Regions from separate parts of the Streptomyces sp. NPDC087440 genome, predicted to be linked through region 1. Evidence: predicted binding sites of a transcription regulator. Region 1 holds the regulator's gene; the other holds the start of a gene.
The links. Region 1 encodes HrcA, which represses chaperone genes, less so after heat shock. Its sites were predicted from a motif close to TTNGCACTCNGNNNNNCNGAGTGCNAA; they were not measured.
Positions count from the first base shown of each region.

Region 1 (4,182 bases):
GCACCCGTACATCGACGTGTGGGAAGCCGTGAAGCCGTCCTCGGTCGGCATCGCGGGCTGGCCGCAGGTACCGCGCGGCCAGGACTGGAAGACGGGCGTGTGCCGGGCCCTGGGCTGGCCGGAGAACACCGGTGCGGCCTGGCAGCACATCCTGGGCCGGGTACGCACGTACAAGGACCTCCAGCCCGAGCTGCTGGGGCGGGTGGAGGAACTGATCGACTTCGTGACGGCCCCCGAGGACGACTGACCGCCAGAACGACTGACCGCCAGGACGCCTGACTGCTAGGACACCCCGAAACGGCGTGCCAGCGCGTCCCGTTGGGCCCGGACGAACGCCGCGTCCACCGCCGCCCCGTGCCCCGGCACGTACACGGCGTGCTCGCCGCCCAGCGCCAGCAGCCGGTCCAGGGCCTCGGGCCACCGTGCGGCGACCGCGTCGGGGCCCGCCTGTGGCTCCCCGGACTCCTCCACCAAATCTCCGCAGAAGACCACGTCCGGGCCGCCCTCCGCGCCCGGTACGAGGGCCACCAGGTCGTGGCTGCTGTGCGCGGGGCCCAGGTTGGCGAAGAGCACGCTGCGCCCACCGCCCAGGTCGAGGGTGCGCTCGTCGAACACCAGATGGTGCGGGGCGCGCAGCAGCTCCGAGGCCTCGGCGGCCGCGTCCGCGGGCACGCCCTGGCGCACCGCGTCGTCGGCCAGCGACTCGCGCTGTCCGGTCAGCAGGGTGTCCATGCCCGCGGAGGCGAAGACCTCCACGCCCGCGAACACTCCCATGCCCAGGACGTGGTCGAAGTGCGGGTGGCTGAGAGCGATGTGCGTCACTCTGCGCCCCAGGAGCGCCTCCGCCTCCTTGCGCACCCGGGCACCCTCGCGCAGCGTCGAGCCCGTGTCGTACAGCAGTGCTCCCTGCCCGCCCGCCACCAGGCCGACAGTGGCGTCCCAGCCCGGCAGCCGCCGTCTGACGACGCCTGGAGCGAGCCGTTCCCACTGTGCCTCTTGCTCTCGCATGTCCATACCGTGACGCTAGCGTGAGCAGCCGCCCTTGCTCGGGACGGGCCACGCCGCCGTACACTGACCCGGGGAACGGCTGGCACTCGCACACGGGGAGTGCCAAGCGGGATACCGGGGCACAAGCCCCACATGTCCGATCTGCACCAGGGAACATCACGGCTTGGAGGTGTGCGCGATGCTCAGTGAACGCAGACTTGAAGTGCTGCGCGCCATCGTCCAGGACTATGTCGGCACGGAGGAGCCCGTCGGCTCCAAGGCCCTCACCGAGCGTCACCAGCTCGGTGTCTCCCCGGCCACCGTGCGCAACGACATGGCGGCCCTGGAGGACGAGGGTTTCATCGCCCAGCCGCACACCAGTGCCGGACGCATCCCCACGGACAAGGGGTACCGGCTGTTCGTCGACCGGCTGGCCGGGGTGAAGCCCCTGTCGACGCCGGAACGGCGCGCCATCCAGAACTTCCTGGACGCCTCCGTGGACCTGGACGACGTCGTCGCCCGCACCGTGCGGCTGCTCGCGCAGCTGACACGACAGGTGGCCGTCGTGCAGTACCCGTCGCTGACGCGTTCCACGGTGCGCCATGTGGAACTTCTCTCACTGGCGCCCGCCCGGCTGATGCTGGTGCTGATCACCGACACCGGTCGCGTCGAGCAGCGGATGATCGACTGCCCGGCGCCGTTCGGCGAGGCGTCCCTCGCGGACCTGCGGGCGCGGCTCAACAGCCGTGTCGTGGGCCGCAGGTTCGCGGACGTCCCGCAGCTGGTGCAGGACCTTCCCGAGTCGTTCGAGCCGGAGGACAGGGGAACCGTTTCGACGGTGCTCGCGACGCTCCTGGAGACACTCGTGGAAGAGACCGAGGAACGGCTGATGATCGGCGGCACCGCCAATCTCACCCGCTTCGGCCACGACTTCCCGCTCACCATCCGCCCCGTACTGGAGGCGCTGGAGGAGCAGGTCGTGCTGCTGAAGCTGCTCGGCGAGGCCACCGAATCCGGCATGACGGTGCGCATCGGGCACGAGAACGCCCACGAAGGACTCAGTTCAACGTCCGTGGTCGCAGTCGGCTACGGTTCGGGCGACGAGGCAGTCGCCAAACTAGGCGTGGTCGGACCGACCCGCATGGACTACCCCGGAACGATGGGAGCGGTACGCGCAGTGGCACGTTACGTCGGACAGATCCTGGCGGAGTCGTAAGTGGCCACGGACTACTACGCCGTACTCGGCGTGCGCCGCGACGCTTCCCAGGACGAAATCAAGAAGGCGTTCAGGCGCCTTGCTCGTGAGCTTCACCCGGACGTCAATCCGGACCCGAAGACCCAGGAGCGCTTCAAGGAGATCAACGCCGCCTACGAGGTGTTGTCGGACCCGCAGAAGAAGCAGGTCTACGACCTCGGCGGCGACCCGCTGTCGGCCTCCGGCGGTGGCGGTGCGGGCGGCTTCGGCCAGGGTGGTTTCGGAAACTTCTCCGACATCATGGACGCCTTCTTCGGCACGGCGTCCCAGCGCGGCCCCCGGTCGCGCACCCGGCGCGGCCAGGACGCCATGATCCGGCTGGAGATCGACCTCAACGAGGCGACCTTCGGCACCACCAAGGAGATCCAGGTCGACACCGCCGTCGTCTGCACCACGTGCAGCGGCGAGGGAGCGGCCCCCGGCACCTCCGCGCAGACCTGTGACATGTGTCGCGGCCGCGGTGAGGTCTCGCAGGTCACCCGGTCCTTCCTCGGCCAGGTCATGACCTCGCGCCCCTGCCCGCAGTGCCAGGGCTTCGGCACGGTCGTGCCGACGCCGTGCCCGGAGTGCGCCGGTGACGGCCGCGTCCGCTCCCGTCGCACGCTGACGGTGAAGATCCCGGCCGGTGTCGACAACGGCACCCGCATCCAGCTCGCGGGCGAGGGCGAGGTCGGCCCCGGCGGCGGCCCCGCCGGTGACCTGTACGTGGAGATCCACGAGCAGCCGCACCCCACCTTCCAGCGGCGCGGCGACGACCTGCACTGCACGGTGACCATCCCGATGACGGCGGGCGCGCTCGGCACCAAGGTGCCGCTGGAGACGCTCGACGGGGTCGAGGAGATCGACATCCGTCCCGGTACGCAGTCGGGCCAGTCGGTGCCGCTGCACGGGCGCGGTGTGACGCACCTGCGCGGCGGCGGTCGCGGCGACCTCATCGTGCACGTCGAGGTGACCACCCCACAGAAGCTGGACCCGCAGCAGGAGGACCTGTTGCGCCAGCTCGCGAAGCTGCGCGGCGAGGAGCGGCCGCTGGGCCAGTTCCAGCCCGGGCAGCAGGGGTTGTTCTCGCGCCTGAAGGACGCCTTCAACGGACGCTGAGTCCGTTCGCACCACAGCGGGACCGGACCACCAGGTCCGGTCCCGTTTTGGTTCGATTCGGCGGGTCGGCCGTGTCGTGAAACGATGCGGGCATGTCTGTTGAGACCCGGGTGGTGCCCGCGCTGGGAGAGCTGTGCCGGCGCGGAATCGTTGCCGCGCCCATGGCCGGTGGGGTGTCCCGCCCCGAGCTGGCGGCCGCCGTGTCCGACGCGGGCGGTCTCGGCTTCCTCGCCGCCGGGTACAAGACCGCCGACGGGATGTACGAGGAGATCAAGCAGCTGCGGGCGCTGACCCCGAAGCCGTTCGGCGTCAACCTGTTCATGCCGCAGCCGTCCGCCGACCCGGCCGCCCTGGACCTGTACCGGCAGCAGCTCGCGAGCGAGAGCGCCTGGTACGAGACGCCGATCGCCGAGCGCGACGACCACGGCACCGACGACGGGTACGAGGCCAAGCTGGCGCTCCTCGTCGACGATCCGGTGCCGGTGGTGTCCTTTGCCTTCGGCTGCCCCTCGCGGGACGAACTCGACGCACTGGCGCACGTGGGGACGTACACGATCGTCACCGTCACCACCCCGGAGGAGGCGCAGGCCGCCGAGTGGGCGGGCGCGGACGCCGTGTGCGTGCAGGGCATCGAGGCGGGCGGCCACCAGAGCACCCACCGGGACGACCCGCAGACCGACGGCAGCGGAGGACTGGGGCTGCTGTCGCTGGTGACACAGGTGCGCGAGACCGTGCAGTTGCCGGTGATCGCTGCCGGAGGACTGATGCGAGGGGCGCAGATCGCCGCCGTGCGGGCCGCCGGGGCGGACGCGGCACAGTTGGGCACGGCGTTCCTGGCGTGC
Region 1 covers NZ_JBIUXN010000009.1:56,175-60,356, reverse strand. The annotation lists gene ACIO3O_RS19500 (DUF3097 domain-containing protein) at 1-247, shown strand, start outside; gene ACIO3O_RS19495 (MBL fold metallo-hydrolase) at 283-1,014, opposite strand; gene hrcA (heat-inducible transcriptional repressor HrcA) at 1,187-2,203, shown strand; gene dnaJ (molecular chaperone DnaJ) at 2,204-3,340, shown strand; gene ACIO3O_RS19480 (nitronate monooxygenase) at 3,433-4,182, shown strand, end outside.

Region 2 (4,182 bases), on a different contig from region 1:
AGGCCCTGGACGCGGCCCGCCAGGTCGACGTCACACAGCTCGCTGTGACCGAGCGGCGCGCGGTGTACTGGATGGACGTGGCGCGTGCCCTGCACCTGTGTGGGCAGCCGGAGAAGGCGGTGACCGCGTTGCTGACGGCGGAGAAGGAAGCGGAGGAAGAGGTCTTGTCGCGACCGGCGGTCAAGGAGTTGATCGGCGAGATGGTGGCCCGGGATCGGGCGGCGAGGCTGCCCGAGTTGCGGAAGCTCGCTGTGCGGGCGGCGGTGCCGGTATGACGGCACCGGTGTTGTACGTCATCTCCTGTGCGGCCGGACCTGCCTCGGAGCTGACGAAGTTGGTGCACGAGGCGGTCGAGACGGGCTGGGACGTCTGTGTCATCGGAACACCGACTGCGGTGGAGGGCGGATTTCTGGACGAGGAGAAGCTCGCCGAATTGACGGGGCGCCCGGTCCGCTCGTCGTGGCGCCGGTCCGGCGAGGAGAAGAGCAACCCGAAGGCGGACGCTGTGCTGTGCGCACCGATGACCATGAACACGGCGAACAAGCTGGCCGCGGGCATCTCCGACACCTACGCACTCGGCCTCATCACCGAGATGGTGGGTGTAGGAGTTCCGGTCGTGGCACTGCCTTTCTGGTCCACGGCGCTGGATGCACACCCGTCGACGCGTCGGTCCGTGGGCGTGCTGCGTGAGTGGGGCGTGCGGGTGCTCTACGGGAAGGGTGAGTGGGAGCCACACGAGCCCGGGACGGGTGGCGAGCAGTTGAGCAACTATCCCTGGTCGTACGCGTTGCGCATCGCCTCGGAGCTTGCGCGCTAGGTCTGGACATGACGTAAGCCCCCTGCCCGGCCCGAAGGCCAGACAGGGGGCGATCGCCTTACCAGCCCCGCATGCGCGGGGAGTACGTCCGGGTGTAGATCTCGATGCGGTGCAGCACGGGACCATCCCCGCATGCGCGGGGAGCACTGGGAGACCTTCGCGGAACGCGTTCCGGGCCCGGGACCAGCCCCGCATGCGCGGGGAGCACCCTCCGCCACCAGCAGGTTTCCCACCAACAGCGATTGAATCTCGCAACTTGGAGTATGCCCACCCGCCCAGACCAACCGCAGCGGATCGGCTACTTCCCGGCAGTTGGTAGAGGGCGAGGGCCAGAGCGCCAAGGGATGCAAGAACGGCGATCGACGGCAGCGGCCACCGCGACCGTTCCAGGGTGGCTATGCGGGCGACGTCCACCGACCTGCGCAGCTCGGCCAACTCGGAGGCGACGGCGACCTGTTCCGGCGGCGACACCGCCTCACCCTGACGGTCTCCGTGGTCCCCGGCCCCTCCGCCCCCCTCGGACGTCGCGACAGCGGTCAGGGGTGCGAGCACAGCCGCCAGCCCGGCGGTCGAGAGCGCGGCCGTCCCCGGCGTTCTCGCACTCGAAGCCGTAGAAGCGGGCGTTGCTGTCGACTCCGTTCGCGTTGCCCTTCGTGGGGGTGGGCGGGCGGTCGGTCGCCGTAGTCCTCCGCGACTACCCGGGCGAGCACCTGCGGGTCGCCGCCTCCGGCGTGTGATGCCGTTCATCGAGCGGGCCACGGTGAATCGTTGCGGCGAAACAACGGCGACGACCGTCACGGTGGCCACCGCCGGGACCCCGCTCACGCAGAGGTACGAAGAGGGTTGGCGCCGCGTCGCCCCGGCGGCTCGTGCGGCGGCAGCGGCCGGGCGCGGGGGCCGGGGCGGAGGGCATGGTGCGTACCGTCGTGCGGAACGGAATCACACGGCAGCACGTTCTCCGTACGGAGCCCCCCGGAACCCGTACCGAGCCCCCCCCCGGGACCCGCACCAGGCCAGCGGAAACCCTCCGCCACCGGCCGCGCACGCGCCCCGGCGCGGGGTCCCACCACTCCCGGGGGTCTTGAATTGGCACTCCGCTTGACCGAGTGCTAACCGCGTCATAGTCTCGGCTCTGGCACTCACCACTGGAGAGTGCCAACACAGCGACGGGCAGGTCCGGCACCCGCGACGACGGATCCACCTGGTCGCCACCCCAGACTGTTAACCCCGTGAGATCTCCGAAGGGGGAGACCGGATCGTGACGACCGCCAGCTCCAAGGTTGCCATCAAGCCGCTTGAGGACCGCATTGTGGTCCAGCCGCTCGACGCCGAGCAGACCACGGCCTCTGGCCTGGTCATCCCGGACACCGCGAAGGAGAAGCCCCAGGAGGGCGTCGTCCTCGCCGTGGGCCCGGGCCGCTTCGAGAACGGCGAGCGCCTGCCGCTCGACGTGAACGTCGGCGACGTGGTGCTGTACAGCAAGTACGGCGGCACCGAGGTGAAGTACAGCGGCGAGGAGTACCTCGTCCTCTCGGCCCGCGACGTTCTCGCCATCGTCGAGAAGTAAGCAGGCCGGGAAGTCTTCACTTCCCGCAATTGGTAGAACTGCGCCCCTGGCCCCCGCTCACGCCGGGCGGCCGGGGGCGTCGTTCATTTTGCGCAGTTCGTAATTCCGAGAGGACTTGAAAAGCTCCATGGCGAAGATCCTGAAGTTCGACGAGGACGCCCGTCGCGCCCTTGAGCGCGGCGTCAACAAGCTTGCCGACACCGTGAAGGTGACGATCGGCCCCCGCGGCCGCAACGTCGTCATCGACAAGAAGTTCGGCGCCCCGACCATCACCAACGACGGTGTCACCATCGCGCGTGAGGTCGAGCTCGACGACCCGTACGAGAACCTCGGCGCCCAGCTGGTGAAGGAGGTGGCGACCAAGACCAACGACATCGCGGGTGACGGTACGACCACCGCCACCGTGCTGGCCCAGGCGCTCGTCCGCGAGGGTCTGCGCAACGTCGCCGCGGGTGCTTCCCCGGCCGCCCTGAAGAAGGGCATCGACGCCGCGGTCAAGGCCGTGTCCGAGGAGCTCCTCGCGACCGCCCGCCCGATCGACGACAAGTCCGACATCGCCGCCGTGGCCGCGCTCTCCGCGCAGGACCAGCAGGTCGGCGAGCTCATCGCCGAGGCGATGGACAAGGTCGGCAAGGACGGTGTCATCACCGTCGAGGAGTCCAACACCTTCGGCCTGGAGCTCGACTTCACCGAGGGCATGGCCTTCGACAAGGGCTACCTGTCGCCGTACATGGTGACCGACCAGGAGCGTATGGAGGCCGTCCTCGACGACCCGTACATCCTGATCCACCAGGGCAAGATCGGCTCGATCCAGGACCTGCTGCCCCTCCTGGAGAAGGTCATCCAGGCCGGTGGCTCCAAGCCGCTGCTGATCATCGCCGAGGACGTCGAGGGCGAGGCGCTCTCCACCCTCGTCGTCAACAAGATCCGCGGCACGTTCAACGCCGTGGCCGTCAAGGCCCCGGGCTTCGGCGACCGCCGCAAGGCGATGCTCGGCGACATGGCCACCCTCACCGGTGCCACCGTCATCGCCGAGGAGGTCGGCCTCAAGCTCGACCAGGCCGGTCTGGACGTACTGGGCACCGCCCGCCGCGTCACGATCTCCAAGGACGACACGGTCATCGTCGACGGCGGCGGCAACGCCGAGGACGTCAAGGGCCGCGTCAACCAGATCAAGGCCGAGATCGAGTCCACGGACTCCGACTGGGACCGCGAGAAGCTGCAGGAGCGCCTGGCGAAGCTCGCCGGCGGTGTCTGCGTGATCAAGGTCGGCGCCGCGACCGAGGTCGAGCTCAAGGAGAAGAAGCACCGTCTGGAGGACGCCATCTCCGCGACCCGCGCCGCGGTCGAGGAGGGCATCGTCTCCGGTGGTGGCTCCGCGCTCGTCCACGCCGTCAAGGTCCTGGAGGGCAACCTCGACAAGACCGGCGACGAGGCCACGGGTGTCGCGGTCGTCCGCCGCGCCGCCGTCGAGCCGCTGCGCTGGATCGCCGAGAACGCCGGTCTCGAGGGTTACGTCATCACCTCGAAGGTCGCCGACCTCGACAAGGGCCAGGGCTTCAACGCCGCCACCGGCGAGTACGGCGACCTGGTCAAGGCCGGCGTCATCGACCCGGTCAAGGTGACGCGCTCCGCCCTGGAGAACGCCGCCTCCATCGCCTCCCTGCTGCTCACGACCGAGACCCTGGTCGTCGAGAAGCCGGCCGACGAAGAGGCCGACGGTGGCCACGGCCACGGTCACGGCCACTCCCACTGAGGCTGAGCCTCGGTAGGCAGCTGTACGTTCCTGAGCCCGGCC
Region 2 covers NZ_JBIUXN010000002.1:118,155-122,336, forward strand. The annotation lists gene ACIO3O_RS05275 (hypothetical protein) at 1-275, shown strand, start outside; gene ACIO3O_RS05280 (flavoprotein) at 272-817, shown strand; gene groES (co-chaperone GroES) at 2,076-2,384, shown strand; gene groL (chaperonin GroEL) at 2,512-4,140, shown strand.
Region 2: groES (co-chaperone GroES) is a predicted target of HrcA. The motif match lies at 1,904-1,930, and genes of this name have one in related genera.